One region of the Thermophagus sp. OGC60D27 genome, then DNA from elsewhere that is predicted to be linked to it. Evidence: riboswitches for the same ligand, from Rfam matches in the RefSeq annotation. Region 1 holds a riboswitch; each other region holds the start of a gene.
What was found. Region 1 has a riboswitch for thiamine pyrophosphate ahead of ACT29H_RS08800 (sulfide-dependent adenosine diphosphate thiazole synthase). Riboswitches for the same ligand answer to the same signal wherever they lie in the genome.
Positions count from the first base shown of each region.

Region 2: it holds a riboswitch for thiamine pyrophosphate, as region 1 does, so the genes downstream of both, thiM (hydroxyethylthiazole kinase) here and ACT29H_RS08800 (sulfide-dependent adenosine diphosphate thiazole synthase) in region 1, are expected to answer to the same signal.
Region 3: it holds a riboswitch for thiamine pyrophosphate, as region 1 does, so the genes downstream of both, ACT29H_RS11675 (TonB-dependent receptor) here and ACT29H_RS08800 (sulfide-dependent adenosine diphosphate thiazole synthase) in region 1, are expected to answer to the same signal.

Region 1 is NZ_JBQTGH010000006.1:107,202-112,518, forward strand. Features, by position in the region: gene thiC (phosphomethylpyrimidine synthase ThiC) at 33-1,307, opposite strand; gene thiE (thiamine phosphate synthase) at 1,304-1,909, opposite strand; partial or broken gene ACT29H_RS08800 (sulfide-dependent adenosine diphosphate thiazole synthase) at 2,273-2,941, opposite strand; TPP riboswitch at 3,136-3,231, opposite strand; gene cobA (uroporphyrinogen-III C-methyltransferase) at 3,254-4,534, opposite strand; gene ACT29H_RS08810 (NADPH-dependent assimilatory sulfite reductase hemoprotein subunit) at 4,798-5,317, opposite strand, start outside.
Region 2 is NZ_JBQTGH010000006.1:221,880-227,196, forward strand. Features, by position in the region: gene ACT29H_RS09225 (SDR family oxidoreductase) at 1-402, shown strand, start outside; gene ACT29H_RS09230 (acyl-CoA thioesterase) at 545-964, shown strand; gene ACT29H_RS09235 (dipeptidyl-peptidase 3 family protein) at 1,037-2,995, shown strand; TPP riboswitch at 3,018-3,115, shown strand; gene thiM (hydroxyethylthiazole kinase) at 3,210-4,004, shown strand; gene thiE (thiamine phosphate synthase) at 4,001-4,645, shown strand; gene thiD (bifunctional hydroxymethylpyrimidine kinase/phosphomethylpyrimidine kinase) at 4,871-5,317, shown strand, end outside.
Region 3 is NZ_JBQTGH010000008.1:215,051-220,367, reverse strand. Features, by position in the region: gene ACT29H_RS11675 (TonB-dependent receptor) at 1-2,426, opposite strand, end outside; TPP riboswitch at 2,480-2,572, opposite strand; TPP riboswitch at 2,715-2,810, opposite strand; gene ACT29H_RS11670 (tetratricopeptide repeat protein) at 3,318-5,317, shown strand, end outside.

The DNA of each region.
Region 1 (5,317 bases):
AATAATTAAAATCGTTCAGTGCTGAAAATTTGTCAAACCACCTTATCATTTTTCACTGCACAAAGATTTCCGCACATGGTACAATGGTCTTCCTCGCTGCTTTCCGATTCAATTTTACGCTTTCTGGCCATTTCTGGGTCAAGAGCCAGTTCATACATGGTTTCCCAGTCGAGGTCGCGCCGGGCCTTGGACATGAGGTAATCTCTTTCACGCGCACCATTAATTTTATTGACCACATCTGCGCTGTGGGCAGCAATTCGACTGGCAATGACGCCATTTCGAACATCTTCGGCGTTGGGAAGACATAGGTGTTCGGCCGGCGTGACATAGCAAAGGAAGTCGGCACCATGTATAGCCGCTACCGTCCCGCCGATGGCTCCAACAATATGGTCATATCCCGGGGCCGAATCGGTGGTTAACGGTCCCAAAACATAAAAGGGCGCCTCATGACAAACTCTCTTCATCAGCTTCATGTTCATCTCTATCTGGTCGAGCGGCATATGTCCCGGTCCTTCTACCATGACCTGAACGCCTTGTTCTCTGGCGCGGTCAACAAGCTCGCCCAGTACCAGCAGCTCGGCAATCTGGCCACGGTCGGTAGCGTCGGACCCGGCACCGGGACGAAGGCCGTCACCAAGGCTAATGGTGACATCATGTTTTTGACAAATATCCAGGATTCGGTCGTATTGTTCGTATAACGGATTTTCTTTTTTATTTTCCAACATCCATCGTTTAAGTATGGCCCCGCCACGGCTAACGATGCCGCATACTCTCTTGTCGTTGTTTAGAAAGGATACGGAGGCTTGCGTCACACCGCAATGCAAGGTCATAAAGTCCACACCGGCCTCGGCCTGAAATTCTATTTCGCGGAAAAGTTCTTCCGGCGTCAAATCAGCTATGCTTTTCCCTTGGGCCAACAATCGTGTGGCAACGCTGTATATGGGGACAGTACCTACCATTACCGGAGATGCTTTCAATATTTTGTTTAGGATAAGTTTTAGATTGCCCCCGGTTGAGAGGTCCATGATGGCATGGGCGCCATATTTAACGGCAATATCGAGTTTTTTAAGTTCTTCGGAAAGGTTACAGTGTTTTTCCGATGTGCCCAGGTTGGCATTTATTTTGGTCGTCAGTCCGGCACCAATACCATGGGGTTCAAAATGGTGATGGTGGTTCTTGGGTATGACGATTCTTCCTTCGGCTATCTCGTTGCAAAGCCATTGAGGATCTACCTTTTCGCGCGCAGCTACAATTTTCATTTCCGGGGTTATTTTGCCTGCACGGGCATAGTGGATTTGTGTGGTCATGGAATTAGTTTTTGAATTTGTTTCAAATTTGTTTCAAAGTCGGTGGTTTGCATAAAGTGACGAACCATGGCAATGTTTTGGGCACCTGCAGCAATTACCTGCCCAATGTTTTCAGGGAAAATACCCCCAATGGCAACCACCGGAACGTCAGATATTGCAAGCACCTGTTCCAATTGGTTTGTGCCTACGGGCGGGTCAGGTTTTGCTTTGGCATTGGTGGGAAATATCGGTCCAAAACCAATATAGTCCGGTTCTTGGGCTAGCGCTTGCCTTGCCTGTTCCAGGGAATGGGTGGATAGACCAATCTTCATGGGGCCTACAATTTTTCTGGCTTCGGAAACAGGCAAATCATCCTGTCCCAGATGCAGATAGTCGGCCTGACAAAGCAGGGCAATGTCGGGACGATCATTGATGACCAGACTGGTAGTGGTTCCACGGGTTATGGCTCTTAAATCACGGGCAATTTTCAGAAGCTCCCGGTCGCTCATCTCTTTTTCCCTTAGTTGCAACATGGCAACCTGGTTTTGTACGCATATTTCGGCAATGGTCGTATGCGGTAGCATCGGTTTGGTTAAAATCACATAAACACCATAATTTTTCATCCGTATAAAATTTATCTAAGTTATTGGCCGGATGAAACTCGCATGACCTAAAGTTTATACATGTTCTTATTGTTGCAAATCTTCTTGGTCATGGTCGTTTCATTGGATTTATTTATTTGGATTGCCAATTCACACCGACGATGTAAAATGAGATGATTGGGGAGATTGGATGGTCAGGGTGGTTGAGAAAGCGACATAAATTGGGGTATTTATATATAAACAAGAAGTTTACAATATTTAAAAGCAGCCATCTCCCCAATCAAAAATTACCATATTCTTAAGTGTTAAAAAAGTCAATCATTAACCAAAAACTAGTGACTAAACACTAATCACTAACCGCTAATGACTATTGATTATCAACTTTTACCCGTTGACTTTTTCCGGAACTTTAGATTCTTCAGAAAGTCTTTGAGCTATTAATTCTGCTACTTTTTGTCCGGAAAGGAGCATACCCCCGAATATGGGCCCCATACGATAGCTGCCGCTGGTTCCGTTGGCGGCCATTCCGCAAACAAAAAGGCCGGGAAATACTTCTTTGGTGTTTTCGATGGTTGTTTTTTCGGCTTCTTCTACCGCCAGCGAACGTTCTCCCATGACTTGTCCCGAAGGGGTATTTAACTGGATATCGTTTTTGCGGGCTACGGTATGCACTATTTCACAGTCGTGGCCTGTTCCGTCGATTACGGCGTTGGCCATAATAATCAAAGGGTCTACATGAAGCCCTTCGCGATGTACCGGCGCCCAGTTGACAACCAATCCACTCACTTTATTATTGTGAAATACCACATCTTCTATGGATGTGCAATTAAAGATGCGGGCACCGGTACGGGTGGCATGATAGGTGAGGGCAGAGGTGGCATGTACCGAGTCCACTGTATAGTAATCATCTTTGTATGGATTGCTTTCGATGCCGAGTTCTTCAAGGATGGGCAGAGCCTCTTTTTGCACAATTATTTCGTTAAACATCATGGCACCGCCCCACATGCCTCCACCGGGGGCTAGCTTACGTTCAAAAACAGCCACTTTTTTGCCTGCTTTTGATAATTAATAAGCGGCAATAAGTCCCGACGGCCCACCGCCGGCAATGGCCACATCAACGGCCAGATTCTCTTTTAATTTGTTGAAGTAGGAATCGATGATTCCTGCTGATACCATTTGTTCCATAGTTTTATGATTATTAAAGGATTAATCAAAAATCTATGGAGTGCGGTACTGATAAAGGTGAGCATACGATAAAATCTTTTCCCTTCGCAGGCATTATCCTGATCAGGTTCAATGGGTATGATCTCAGCCTGTTAAGTAAGGCACCCCGTAAATTGGATTTCAAAAATAGATAATATATTGTTAAACTGCAAAAATGTGCTTCTTTTTCTTTTCTGTTCTTGGTGCAATTTCTTCAAATTCAGGCATCTTTTTTACAACCTGTCCTACTATTATCAATAGCGGTGTTTCTTGTAAAAGCGGATGTTGACATAATTGGTCGAGTTGCGATATTACTACTTTTGATTGAGGATTGGAAACATTACTTATGAGTGCAACCGGGGTATTTTTATTCCATCCTTTTTTTATCAGTATGTTGGAAATTTCGCATTGTTGTCGTGCTCCCATATAAAAGACCAGAGTACTGGCCTGGGGTAATTCCCGTTCGGCAATGTTATGTCCTACACAAAATGCTACGGAAGAACCTATCTCCCGATGGGTTAATGGAATTCCATATTGAGCTGCGGCAGCAAAAGCACTGGTTATCCCCGGCACAATTTTCACATCAATATTGTTTTCGGCCAGAAATTGAAGTTCTTCTCCGGCCCGACCAAAAATAAGAGGGTCGCCCCCTTTTAGTCGCACCACCTTTTTCCCGCTCAAGGCGGCTGATACCAGTAGCTGGTTGATTTCTACCTGTTGAATATGGTGTTGTCCACATCGTTTCCCCACGGCTATTTTACGGGCCGGATAGTGTTCCAGAAACCTGGAATCGACCAGTGCATCATGAAAAATAATATCCGCCGCCAAAAGGTAGCGATGGGTTTTCAGCGTCATTAATTCCGGATCACCGGGACCAAAACCGGCCAGAATGACTTTGGGAACGAATGGTTTCTGCGAACGATCCCTGTTTTTTTCTCCGTTAAGAGATGTCTTTTCCAATGATAGATAACCTGTTAAGTCGGGCCCGGAGTTTTTTTTTATGTTTTCCCGAATCATGATCGACTGTTTCACGTTTTTCCCATTTGATCCGACGGCTATTGTTAGATCCTCCTCCTGGTAAACGGCAGGAGAAATGAAATCACTGAGGCGGGGATTATCTGCCAGATTCACAAGAATGTTACGGGCATGGCAGTGTTCGCGAATTATTTCATTGGTATGTCGGTTGTCGGTGCATGCATATACCATGAAAAAATCATCCAGGTCGGAAGGATCATAGCTTTTATGGATGATATGTATGTTGTCGATTTCCAGAAAGGCAGGATCGATTTTTATTCCGATGACTGTAATGGATACATTGAAACGTCGCAAACTTCTGACTTTCGACAGGGCAGCTTTGCCGGCACCCACTATTAATAGTTTTTTGCCGGTTACATTTACCGATATGGGCAAGAATTCTTGTTGTTGATGCTTGAAGTTGTTCATGGCTCTTGGTTTTATGTTTTTGATGATTGAGTATGGCTTTTGGAGGGTGGAGAAAAATTCAAATACATTTTTATTATACTATTGAATCAAAAAAATGATGATGTGTAATAAAACCAGCAAGGGGTATCTGCATTTCTTTGAAATGATTTTCCCCTTTGCATTCATCTGTCTGAAAGAGATTGGATTGTTGGTTTTAATCTGATTCTAAATGTGAATCACCTTTTAATAAACATAGACTATTCACTTCCTTTCTTTCGGTTTGATCAATGTCTGAAATCTTTTCCCTGAACCGTTTCGGAAACATATTTTTTTCTAATTACGAAATCGCCAAAGCTTTCATGGGAATTTCTATTTTGGGCATAATCGGCAATTAGGGGTCGAAGTGTTTCAATAATTTCTTTTTCCGTAAGCGTTTCCCGATACAAAGTATTTAATCTCGTTCCCTGTTTGTTGCCCCCCAAATAGAGGTTGTAATGGCCTATTGATTTGCCGATCAGTCCTATCTCGGCCAGGTAAGGCCGCCCGCAACCGTTGGGGCATCCGGTCATACGAATGACGATCTCTTCTTTCAAAAGATCATATTCTTGCAGAATGGTTTCTATCTTCCCGATCAGTGTCGGTAGATACCTTTCGGCTTCGGCGAATGCCAATCCGCAGGTGTTTAAGGCCACACAGGCGATGGAATTCTGTCTCAATCCGGAAAGCGTGGCCGGCCATACGCCATATTTTTTGAGGATGCGCGCCACCTTTTCTTTTTGAGAGGTATTCGCAATAATCAGGTTT
Region 2 (5,317 bases), 110 kb from region 1:
TCCTCCATCGCCGGCTTCATAGGGTTGCCGGGCCGAACCGGTTATTCGGCTTCCAAATTTGCCATGCACGGTTTTTTACAGACCCTTCGTACCGAAAACCTCAAAAAGGGGTTGCATGTACTCATCGCGGCGCCCGGCTTCACGAGTACCAACGTTCGTAAATCGGCACTCACTGCCAACGGAGCGCAACAAGGCGAGACGCCTCGGGCCGAAGAGAAAATGATGAGTGCCGAAGAGGTAGCCCGTCATCTGGCCCATGCCATCCGCAAACGAAAGAGAACCCTCGTTCTGACCTTTGTGGAAGGAAAACTAACGGTGTTCCTAAGCAAATGGTGGCCTTCGTTGATCGAAAAGTTATCGTATCACCACATGGCAAAAGAACCGGACTCTCCCTTTAAGTAAGCACTCACATGGCCGGGTCGAAATCATGCATCTGCAATGGTTTTACCCGTTTTTTCGGCACCCTGCTCCTACAATGGGCAGGATATAGGTGCCTGTTTGTTTATTTCCAAAAGAAAAAAGAATTCACCATATTGCAATAATCATGTTAAAGCATACAACAAAACTGAGAGTGCGCTACGGCGAAACCGACCAGATGGGGATTGTCAACAATGCAGTCTATTCGGCCTATTTTGAGGTGGGACGTACCGAAATGTTCCGGCACCTGGGACTTCCCTACAGCGAAATAGAAAAGCAAGGGATTATGCTGCCGCTTTCCGAACTGCATGTTAAGTTTTTGCGGTCGGCCCGTTACGACGATGAACTGACCATCGAGACCTACGTGGAAGATTTTCCCACATCCAGGATTCGGTTTCAATACAATATATATAATCAATCGGGACAATTGTTGGTAAAGGGTGAAACCGTACTGGCTTTTTTGGATGCCCAAACACGACGACCAACGCGCATTCCGCCGTTTCTGGCCGATAAAATTGCCCCTTTCTTTAAAACGCATGGGCACTAAGGCCTGCCCCGGGCATTCACGATGCCGTGACGGGAGGGCCCTTAATCGTTTCCCTACAAACAGAGTAACACCATGAAAACAGATCATTTTCAATACTACGTAGAGCAGTTTGCCGACCTACGCATTCTTCGTTATCCCGTAACCGGATTTGAGGAGCTGTCGCTGCAACAAAAGAAACTCATCTACTATTTATCGCAGGCGGCCATTGAAGGCCGGGATATTCTGTTTGACCAGAACTATAAGCATAATCTCACCATTCGCCGAACACTGGAAGCCATCTACCAACACTATACCGGCGACCGCTCATCGGAAGATTTTCGCGAGTTGGTGGTCTATCTTAAGCGGGTGTGGTTTTCCAATGGTATTCATCATCACTACTCCACCCTGAAAATAACGCCGACGTTTGGTGAAGCATTTTTCCAACAAGCGGTCAAAAGCATTCCTGCCGAATTGTTGCCTTTAAAAAAAGGGGAAACCGTTGACGACTTGCTAAAAACGCTCATTCCTGTGTTGTTCGATCCCGAGGTAGATGCCAAACGGGTTAATCAGGAAAACGACTCAGATCTGATTGCCACCTCTGCCAACAACTATTACAGCGGTGTATCGCAAAAAGAAGCGGAGGCTTATTATGCTTCCCTTAAGGCGTCGGATGGCCGGGAGCCCCTATCTCACGGGTTAAACACGCAACTGGTAAAAGAAGGAAGACAACTTAAAGAAAAAGTCTGGAAAATAGGCGGCATGTATTCGCCCGCCATAGAGAAGATTGTGGGATGGCTCCAAAAAGCCTTGACGGTAACCGAAAACCACCAACAGAAAAAGGTGATCTCGCTGTTAATCGACTTTTACAAAACAGGGGATCTCAAGATATTTAATGACTACAATATAGCATGGCTGTCCGATCAGGATTCGCAGGTGGATTTCATTAACGGATTCATTGAGACCTATGGGGATCCTCTGGGATTGAAAGGGAGCTGGGAAAGCGTGGTTAACTTTAAAAACCGTGAAGCCACCCGCCGCACCGAAATCATCAGTGCCAATGCCCAGTGGTTCGAAGATCATTCACCCGTCGATCCCCGCTTCAAAAAGAAAAAGGTTCGGGGCGTTACCGCCAAAGTGATCAACGTCGCCATGCTGGGGGGCGATTGCTTTCCTCATACGCCCATCGGCATCAATCTCCCCAATGCCGACTGGATTCGGAAAGAGTATGGTTCCAAGTCGGTCACCATTGAAAATATCACCTATGCCTACGATCAGGCATCCAAAGGAACAGGTTTTCTGGAAGAGTTTTGTTATTCCCGGGAAGAGATTGACAGATATAATCAATATGGTTTTATCTCGGGCAACCTGCATACCGACCTTCATGAATGTTTGGGACATGGTTCCGGGCAGTTATTGGAAGGTGTCTCGGGCAATGAATTAAAGGCTTATGGCGCCGTAATAGAAGAAGCGCGTGCCGATCTGTTTGCCCTTTATTATATGGCCGATAAGAAAGTGGTGGAACTGAATCTACTGCCCGACCGGGAGGCTTATAAAGCCGAATACGACAACTATATCCGCAACGGACTGATGACTCAGCTAACACGTATCAACCCCGGCGAGGATATTGAAGAAGCCCATATGCGCAATCGCCAGCTTATTGCCGCCTGGTGCTACGAAAAAGGAAAAACGGAGAAGGTGATAGAAAAGAAAATGAAAGATGGCAAAACCTTTTTCATCATCAATGATTATGACGCCTTGCGGCATCTGTTTGCCACCTTACTGTCAGAAATTCAACGCGTCAAGTCGGAAGGCGACTTTGAAACAGCTCGCCATCTGGTAGAAACCTATGGGGTGAAGGTGGATAAGCAACTTCATAAAGAAGTTTTGAACCGCTACCAAAAACTGAACCTTGCCCCCTATAGTGGCTTTGTCAACCCGCGATTCCGTACCGTAACGGATGATAAAGGCAATATTACCGATATCATTCCGGATTATGGCGAGAAATATGATGAACAGATGATGCGATACGCCGGAGAACATTCCTGGTTATAGAAAAAATGTTACATTTGTAACGAAACACTGTTAGGGGTGCTCCACCTTGAGTGGGGCTGAGAACAGACCCTTAAACCTGATATGTGTAATAACAGCGTAGGGAAACAGTCGTTTGAATGAGATACCACATACCATTTAGGACATAGTAGATCATTTAAAGCTGTTTTGCCTCGTGCAGAACAGCTTTTTTTTTAACCCCAAAATATTAAGTGAAATGATTACACCACAAATTACAGGAGACCTTCTTCGTAAGGTGCGGGCCACCTCGCCCCTGGTTCACAACATTACCAATTTCGTGGTCATGAACAATACAGCCAATGCCTTGCTGTCGGTAGGTGCCAGTCCGGTGATGGCCCACGCCCCGGAAGAGATGGCGTCCATGGCCGGCATCGCCTCTGCCCTGGTTTTGAACATTGGAACCCTGAGCCGGCAATGGGTAGAAGGAATGCTATTAGCCGGCAAAACGGCCAGGGAACGAAAAATACCTATTGTACTGGATCCTGTGGGAGCTGGCGCCACCTCTTTTCGGACCGAGACCTGTCATCAATTGATCAGAGCCTGTAATCCGACCATCATTCGTGGTAACGCTTCTGAAATTATGGCTCTCATCAGCAGTGATGTACGCACCAAAGGGGTCGACAGCACCGAATCTTCGGACGTGGCACTTCGCATGGCCAAGACATTGGCTCGCGAAACGGGGGCGGTGATAAGCATCAGCGGGAAAACCGACTACATCACCGACGGAACCCATGTTATTCAAATTCAAAACCACATTCCCCTCATGCCCAAAGTGACAGGGATGGGATGCACGGCCTCGGCATTAACAGGGGCTTTTGCTGCGGTCAGTGACAATGCCCTGACCGGTGCCGCATCGGCCATGGCCATCATGGCGGTAGCCGGGGAAAAAGCGGAATCGATGGCGGCAGGGCCTGGCTCTTTTCAGATGCACTTTTTGGATGCTCTGTACGCTCTGAATCAAGAGGACCTTAACCAATCCTTAAAGCTATGAGAACCTCTTTTGATTTGCGTCTCTATCTGGTAACAGACAGAGACCTATCGTTGGGACGGCCCCTGGCAGAGGTGGTGGAAAATGCACTTAAAGGGGGTGTCACCATGGTACAGTTAAGGGAAAAGGAGGCTACTACCCGTGAATTTATACAGGAAGTGATGAGCGTTAAGAAAATATTGCAACGCCATAAGCTTCCGCTGATCGTCAACGACCGGGTGGATATAGCGCTGGCCACCGATGCCGATGGGGTGCATCTGGGACAAAACGATATGCCCTGGCAGATGGCTCGTCAGATGTTGGGGCCGGATAAGATTATTGGTTTATCCGTCGAATCGATGGATCAACTGGAAGAGGCCAACCGGGCCGATATCGATTATATTGGTATAAGTCCGGTGTTTACCACGCCCACCAAAAAAGAACTGGAGAAAGGTTTGGGGTTGCAGGGAACGGCTGACATAGCCCGGCATTCCTCACATCCTTCGGTGGCCATTGGGGGCATCCATCAAGGGAATGCCCACGAGGTGATGGCCACTGGTGTGGAGGGGCTTTCGGTGGTTTCGGCCATTTGTTCGGCCAGAGATCCCCATACTGCCGCCCAAGAGCTCTTAAAACAGATCGATCGAGGACGGAAAAGAAAATAGAAGGGTGTTTCTGATTCCCGGTTTCGGATTTTAGGTTTCGAGGTTCCGGGTTTTGGGAGGCAGGTATAATCGATTGCAAAAATCACTATACCCTACATATCAAACATCTATCCCACAACCCCGGAAACAGATACACTTAACACCAAAGATTGTCCACAATAGCAAGGTATAATTCTTTGTCATACGAATTCTACCATACCAATAACTGAGATAAAAAACATACCAATGAAAAAACATAAAACCGCACTAACAATAGCCGGTAGTGACAGTGGAGGTGGCGCCGGCATTCAGGCCGATTTAAAGACCTTTTCTGCCTGTGGGTGCTACGGCATGTCGGTCATAACAGCCATTACAGCACAAAATACCGAAGGGGTAACAGACATATTTCCGGTGAGGATCGCCACGATTGAAAAACAGATCGATGCCGTGCTCACCGATATCGGTGCTGATGCCGTAAAAGTGGGAATGCTCCATTCGGTCGAGGTGATACGACTGGTAGCAAAAAAGATAAAGCAATATGAAGTAAAAAGACTGGTGATAGATCCTGTCATGGTAGCCACCTCGGGCGACAAACTGTTGCAGGAGGAAGCCATCGAAGCGCTGAAAGAGGAGCTGCTGCCGCTGGCCACCATCATCACGCCCAATATTCCTGAGGCATCGATCCTTTCGGGA
Region 3 (5,317 bases), on a different contig from region 1:
ATCACGACCTGCCCCATATAATACCGTCCGGCCATGGGGTAATAGTAGGCCCAGGTGTTTTCAACACCTTCTTCATACCAATTACCGCCGTAAGCATTACTTTCGTATTCATGGTCCAGCACATTATGAATGGTAAATTGCAGGCCGATGCTTTTAAATGGTTTGGGATTCAATGTCCAGTTGAATTGTATGTCATTTACCAACCAGGCATCCAGTTTACGGTCTTCGCTTTCGGTGTTGTCGAAATACTGTTCGCCCACATATTTGCTCAGCAACCCAACGCTTAGGCCGGATGTCAGATCAACCGTCAGGTTACTGCTGCCAACAACTGAAGGTGAATAAGCAATTTGTGTATCTCCCAAAGGTTTTATTACCGTTTCGGTAATCCATTCTTCCTCGCCGTTTACTATTGTTGGATAGCTGTTGGTCGATGTTTCCACAAAATCGTAGATGATGTTGCGGCTGAGGGTGAGGTTCATATCCCAATGTAACCATGATACCGGATGAACCGCTGCAATAACTTCCACTCCGGCACGATAACTCTCATCCACATTGGTCAGGATGGGATTTCCCACATTACTTTTTTCACCCGTTGGTATCAACTGATCTTCGTAATACATGTAATAGAGGTTGATGCCACCCGAAAAGGCCGCCGATTCATATTTATAACCCGTTTCAATGTCGTAAAGTCTTTCCGCTTTTGGGGTAGCTTCCCGATCCAGGTTGGCATCCTTAAAATTGGTGCGGGTGGGTTCCCTGTTGGAGATCCCCGCAAAAGCATAGATGTTGTGGTTCGAGCCGGGGGTGAGGTAAAACCCAACTTTGGGATTAAAGAATTGGAAATCATGTTCCTGATCCAGTGACCGCAGGTCGTCGTCCATTCCTGACATATCATAGTTGATGCCACGGTATTGCATGTCCAAAAAGAGCCGAAGGAGTGGGGAAGCTTCCCAGTCAAACTTGGTAAACAGGTTGTGTTCGGTTTTCGTGCCGTTGTTGAAGTACCACTCGTAATCTTTCTCGGTGATTCCGGCATAGCGCATCCAGATGATCCGCCCGAAATGATCGCCGTCATATCGGTTCCATCCCCCACCAAAGGTCAGGCTGGACTGACTTGATAATTTTAAATCGCCCGAAAGCGTTGCGCCGTAAAAGTCATTTTCCATCCATTTCCGGCGTATCAAGTCACTGGTCTCAATGGTTTGAGCAGAGATTTGAATGGGTGATATCCCGTAATGATTTAAAGAATCCTTTTCTTTATACTGTTCATAAAAACCTTCGCCACGGGTGTAGTGAAGCGCTGCGGTGAGATGCAACTGTTGCCCTGCTGCCCAACTGTAAAATAATTGGGCATGTGTCTGTTTGTAATTGTCGGTTTGGTCGTCATAGTACTGTTCATTGCCCAACTCATCGGTATAGACGCCGGCAGGATTATATCGCCGGTCGGTTTCCAGCATTTCCTGCGGAACGCCCCACCAGCTGATACCTGTTTGTTGGTCACCATGAAGGATTATCATCTTTAAAAAGCTGTTGTCGAAATGCATGGTGCCACCCAGGTAGAGCGACTGATGATCCGAGAAAGCGTTTTTGATGTATCCGTCACTTTTTAGACGTGAATAGCGCCCTTCAAAAGAAAATTTTTCATTAATAAGTCCTGTGCCAAAGCGAATGCTGTTTTTAAAAGTATTGAAAGAGCCGGCAGTTGACGTTATTTCGGCGTAAGCCCGGGGATCGCTCGTGGTGGTCTGAAAGTTTATGGAAGCCCCGAAGGCTGCAGACCCTTGAGTGGAGGTTCCCACCCCCCGTTGTATCTGAACGTTTTCTACCGAATTGGCGAAATCGGGCATGTTGGCCCAAAAGACAGCTTGACTTTCCGAGTCGTTCAGAGGCACCCCATTCATGGTTACATTAATGCGGGTAGGATCGGTCCCGCGTATTCTGAGGTTGGTAGACCCCAGCCCGATGCCACTTTCGGAGGTGGAGACCAGCGATGGGGTTAATTTCAGAAGTGACGGAATGTCATTTCCCACCCCGGCGCCCCTGAGGGCCTCACCTGCCAGATCGGTATGTGCCACCGGTGTTTGATGACCGGCACGATAGGCCCTTACCACCACCTCCTCCGTCAAGTGGGATGCAGCTTTCAGGGTGATCTTCAGGTGTTTGGTTTTTCCCGGATCCACCATTGCTTGCCAGGTTTCGTAACCCATAAAGGAAACTCGGATTTGGACGGTGGGGGATGTGATGCCCGAAAATTGAAAATGTCCATCACGGTCGGTAACGGTTCCATGGTTTCCCGGATTCATCACTACGGATGCCCCGGCAAGGGGTTCCTGATTCTCAGAGTAAACGATACCCTGTAACATTCTTTGTGAAAACGTCTGGGCCGAAAGGAAGATCAGCCCCACTAAAAGCATTAATTTTTGCATAACAAAGCAGTTAATGTTTAACAATTAAACCATAAACTGCAATGGGAAAGCTTTTGAAGATATCATACATTCCCTTACCGGCATTACCCGGTCAGGTTCAAAGGGTATGATCTCAGCCATTTTTATTGGCACCCCATTGTAGTTGAATTTAAGGCAGAAATGAAAAGGTAGAAGGGCTTGTTTTGATTATATTTTTTTGTGTTTGGTTGGTTTTATGTTGCACAATAAACCTTGCCCATCTTTATCCTTTGCGTTTCTGTGTGCTATGAAAATTTGGGGATGAAAAATAAAAGGAGAGCGCTCATTTCCCTGCGCCGGCATTACCCGTATCAGGTTCAATGGGTGTGATCTCAGCCTCCTATTTGGGCACCCCGTGGCGGCAAATATAGAAACATTTAATTAAAAAAAGAGAACGCGATCTTAAATTATTTTGTTTTGGTGTCGGAAGCTATGGGCTTTGGGCTTCTTCAGTCGACTCCATGGAGATTATACAGACGATTGAGTCGACTGCAGGCAAACGACTGAGTCGACTGCAGGCAAACGACTGAGTCGACTGCAAGCAAACGACTGAGTCGACTGCAAGCAAACGACTGAGTCGACTGCAAGCAAACGACTCAATCGACCGTACAGGTTTTATTGTATTTTAATCTTTACTTTAAGATTTCCAATGAAGTAGAAAATACCATAACAGCACAAAGTTTATTATTAGGGGTGTGGCTAATTATTTTCCGTCTATTTTTCTCAAGTTCGCTTTAAATAATAAATTATCTGGAAATACACCAAATTTTCTCTATTTTCGTTGTTTGAAATAGTCTGATCAGGACAAAAATAGAATCACTCACATTGAGCCGATGGCTCAAAATTACGATTACATCAATATTTTGGAATATCATGACAAATCTTCGTATACTTTGGCTATTGCTGTTGGTTATTATTGGCGGCCATTTTTCAACAGCTCAACAATCGTATGACAGTCGACAACCTGATCGTCTGTTTAACGAAGCTCTGGAACATTACCGTAACGGTAGGTATGGAATAGCACGAAGTATGTTTGCCGACATACAGGAGATGTTTAGCCCAGGACAGAGCAATTTGAGAGCTGAATCGGCCTATTATTTGGCCATGGCCTCCTCTCACTTAAAGAATGAGGATGCTCAGGATCTTCTGGAGTCTTTCCTTGTTGATTTTCCCGAAAGCGGAATGCGGCCCTATGTTTATAAACGTTTGGGGGATCTGGACTATGAGGCGGGAAAGTATCGCAAAGCATTACGAAATTACAGATATGTAGAGGCCCGTAAACTGAATCGGGATACCCGTTACGACTTTAGGTTCAAGTCGGGCTATTGCCATTTTATGGAAGGAGAGTATGATCAGGCGCTTCCGGCCTTTTCAGAAATTCGCAATGTGGAAGGTCAATGGTGGGGCGCCGCTAATTTCTATTATGCCCATATCCAGTATGAGCAGGGCAATTATAATTCGGCATTGAAAATTTTTGAACAACTGAAAGATGAACCCGGATTTGGAGACGAGGTTCCTTTCTATATTGCACAGATCCATTATTTGCAGGGAGCGTATAAAAAGGCGATTGATTATGGGATGCCGCTGATTGAAGAGGCAGAAGGTGTCAGAAAGGCCGATATGGCACGTGTGGTGGGGAATGCATGGTATGCGCTTTCGGATTATGAGAATGCTGCTAAATATCTTTCCATGTCCGTTAGTCTGACCGAGGCCCCCCCCCGGCAGGATCTGTACCATTTGGGAATAAGTCTGTACCACTTGAAAAAGTATGAGGAGGCAGCAGAAGCGTTAACCCAGACTACCCTTGAAAAAGATGCCCTGGCTCAGAATGCCTATTACCATTTGGGCGATTGTTATTTAAAGATTAATGAAAAAGAGAGGGCTCGCACCGCTTTCGGGGCTGCTTCGGAATATGAATTCGATAAAGTGATTACCGAAGAGGCCATGTTTAATTATATCAAATTAAACTACGAACTGTCCTTCTCTCCTTTTAATGAGATTATCGACAGCTTCATGGAGTTTATTGACCGGTTTCCCAACAGTACCTATTTGGATGAAGCCTGGCAATATTTAGGACAGGCGCTTCTGACCACAAGAAATTACCAGCAAGCTCTTGAGGCTCTTGAGAAGGTGAAAAACAAAACGGCAGACAATTACCGGGCGCTCCAACGAATTGCTTATCATCGTGGCCTTGAGTTGTTTACCAATTTGCGCTTCGATGAAACCGTCGATATGTTGCAATACAGTCTGAAATATGGTGAGTACAATCGTGATTTGAAGGTGAAAGCCAGATATTGGCTTGGGGAAGCATACTATCGTTTGGAAAAATTCGATAAAGCCATCGAGAATTATGATATTTTTATCCATACGCCCGGGTCTTATTCTTTGGATGAGTTTAAAACCGCCCACTATAATATCGGGTATGCCTGGTTTAAGCAAAAGAATTATTCTCAGGCAGCTTCCTGGTTCAGAAAATATGAGAATCTGATGGGCAGTCGCCAATCACCAATGCTTGGAGATGCCCTAAATCGCATTGGGGATTGCTTTTATATGCAACGTGATTTTGATCGGGCCATCCATTATTACGATGCGGCTGCCAATGTGCCGGGGGCTTCGGCCGATTACGCATTGTATCAGAAGGCTTTTGCGCTTGGATTGGTGAAAAACCACCGTGGCAAGATTGAACAACTGCAACAGCTGGTGAATCGTTTTCCACAATCGTCCTATGTGGATGATGCGTATTACGAAATGGGACGATCTTATGTGGCACTGAATGATTTACCTACAGCCATCAGAATGTACAAGAAGTTAAAGGAGGAGTATCCTCGTTCCAACTTTTCCAAAAAGGCCATGTTGCAGCTGGGACTGGTTTA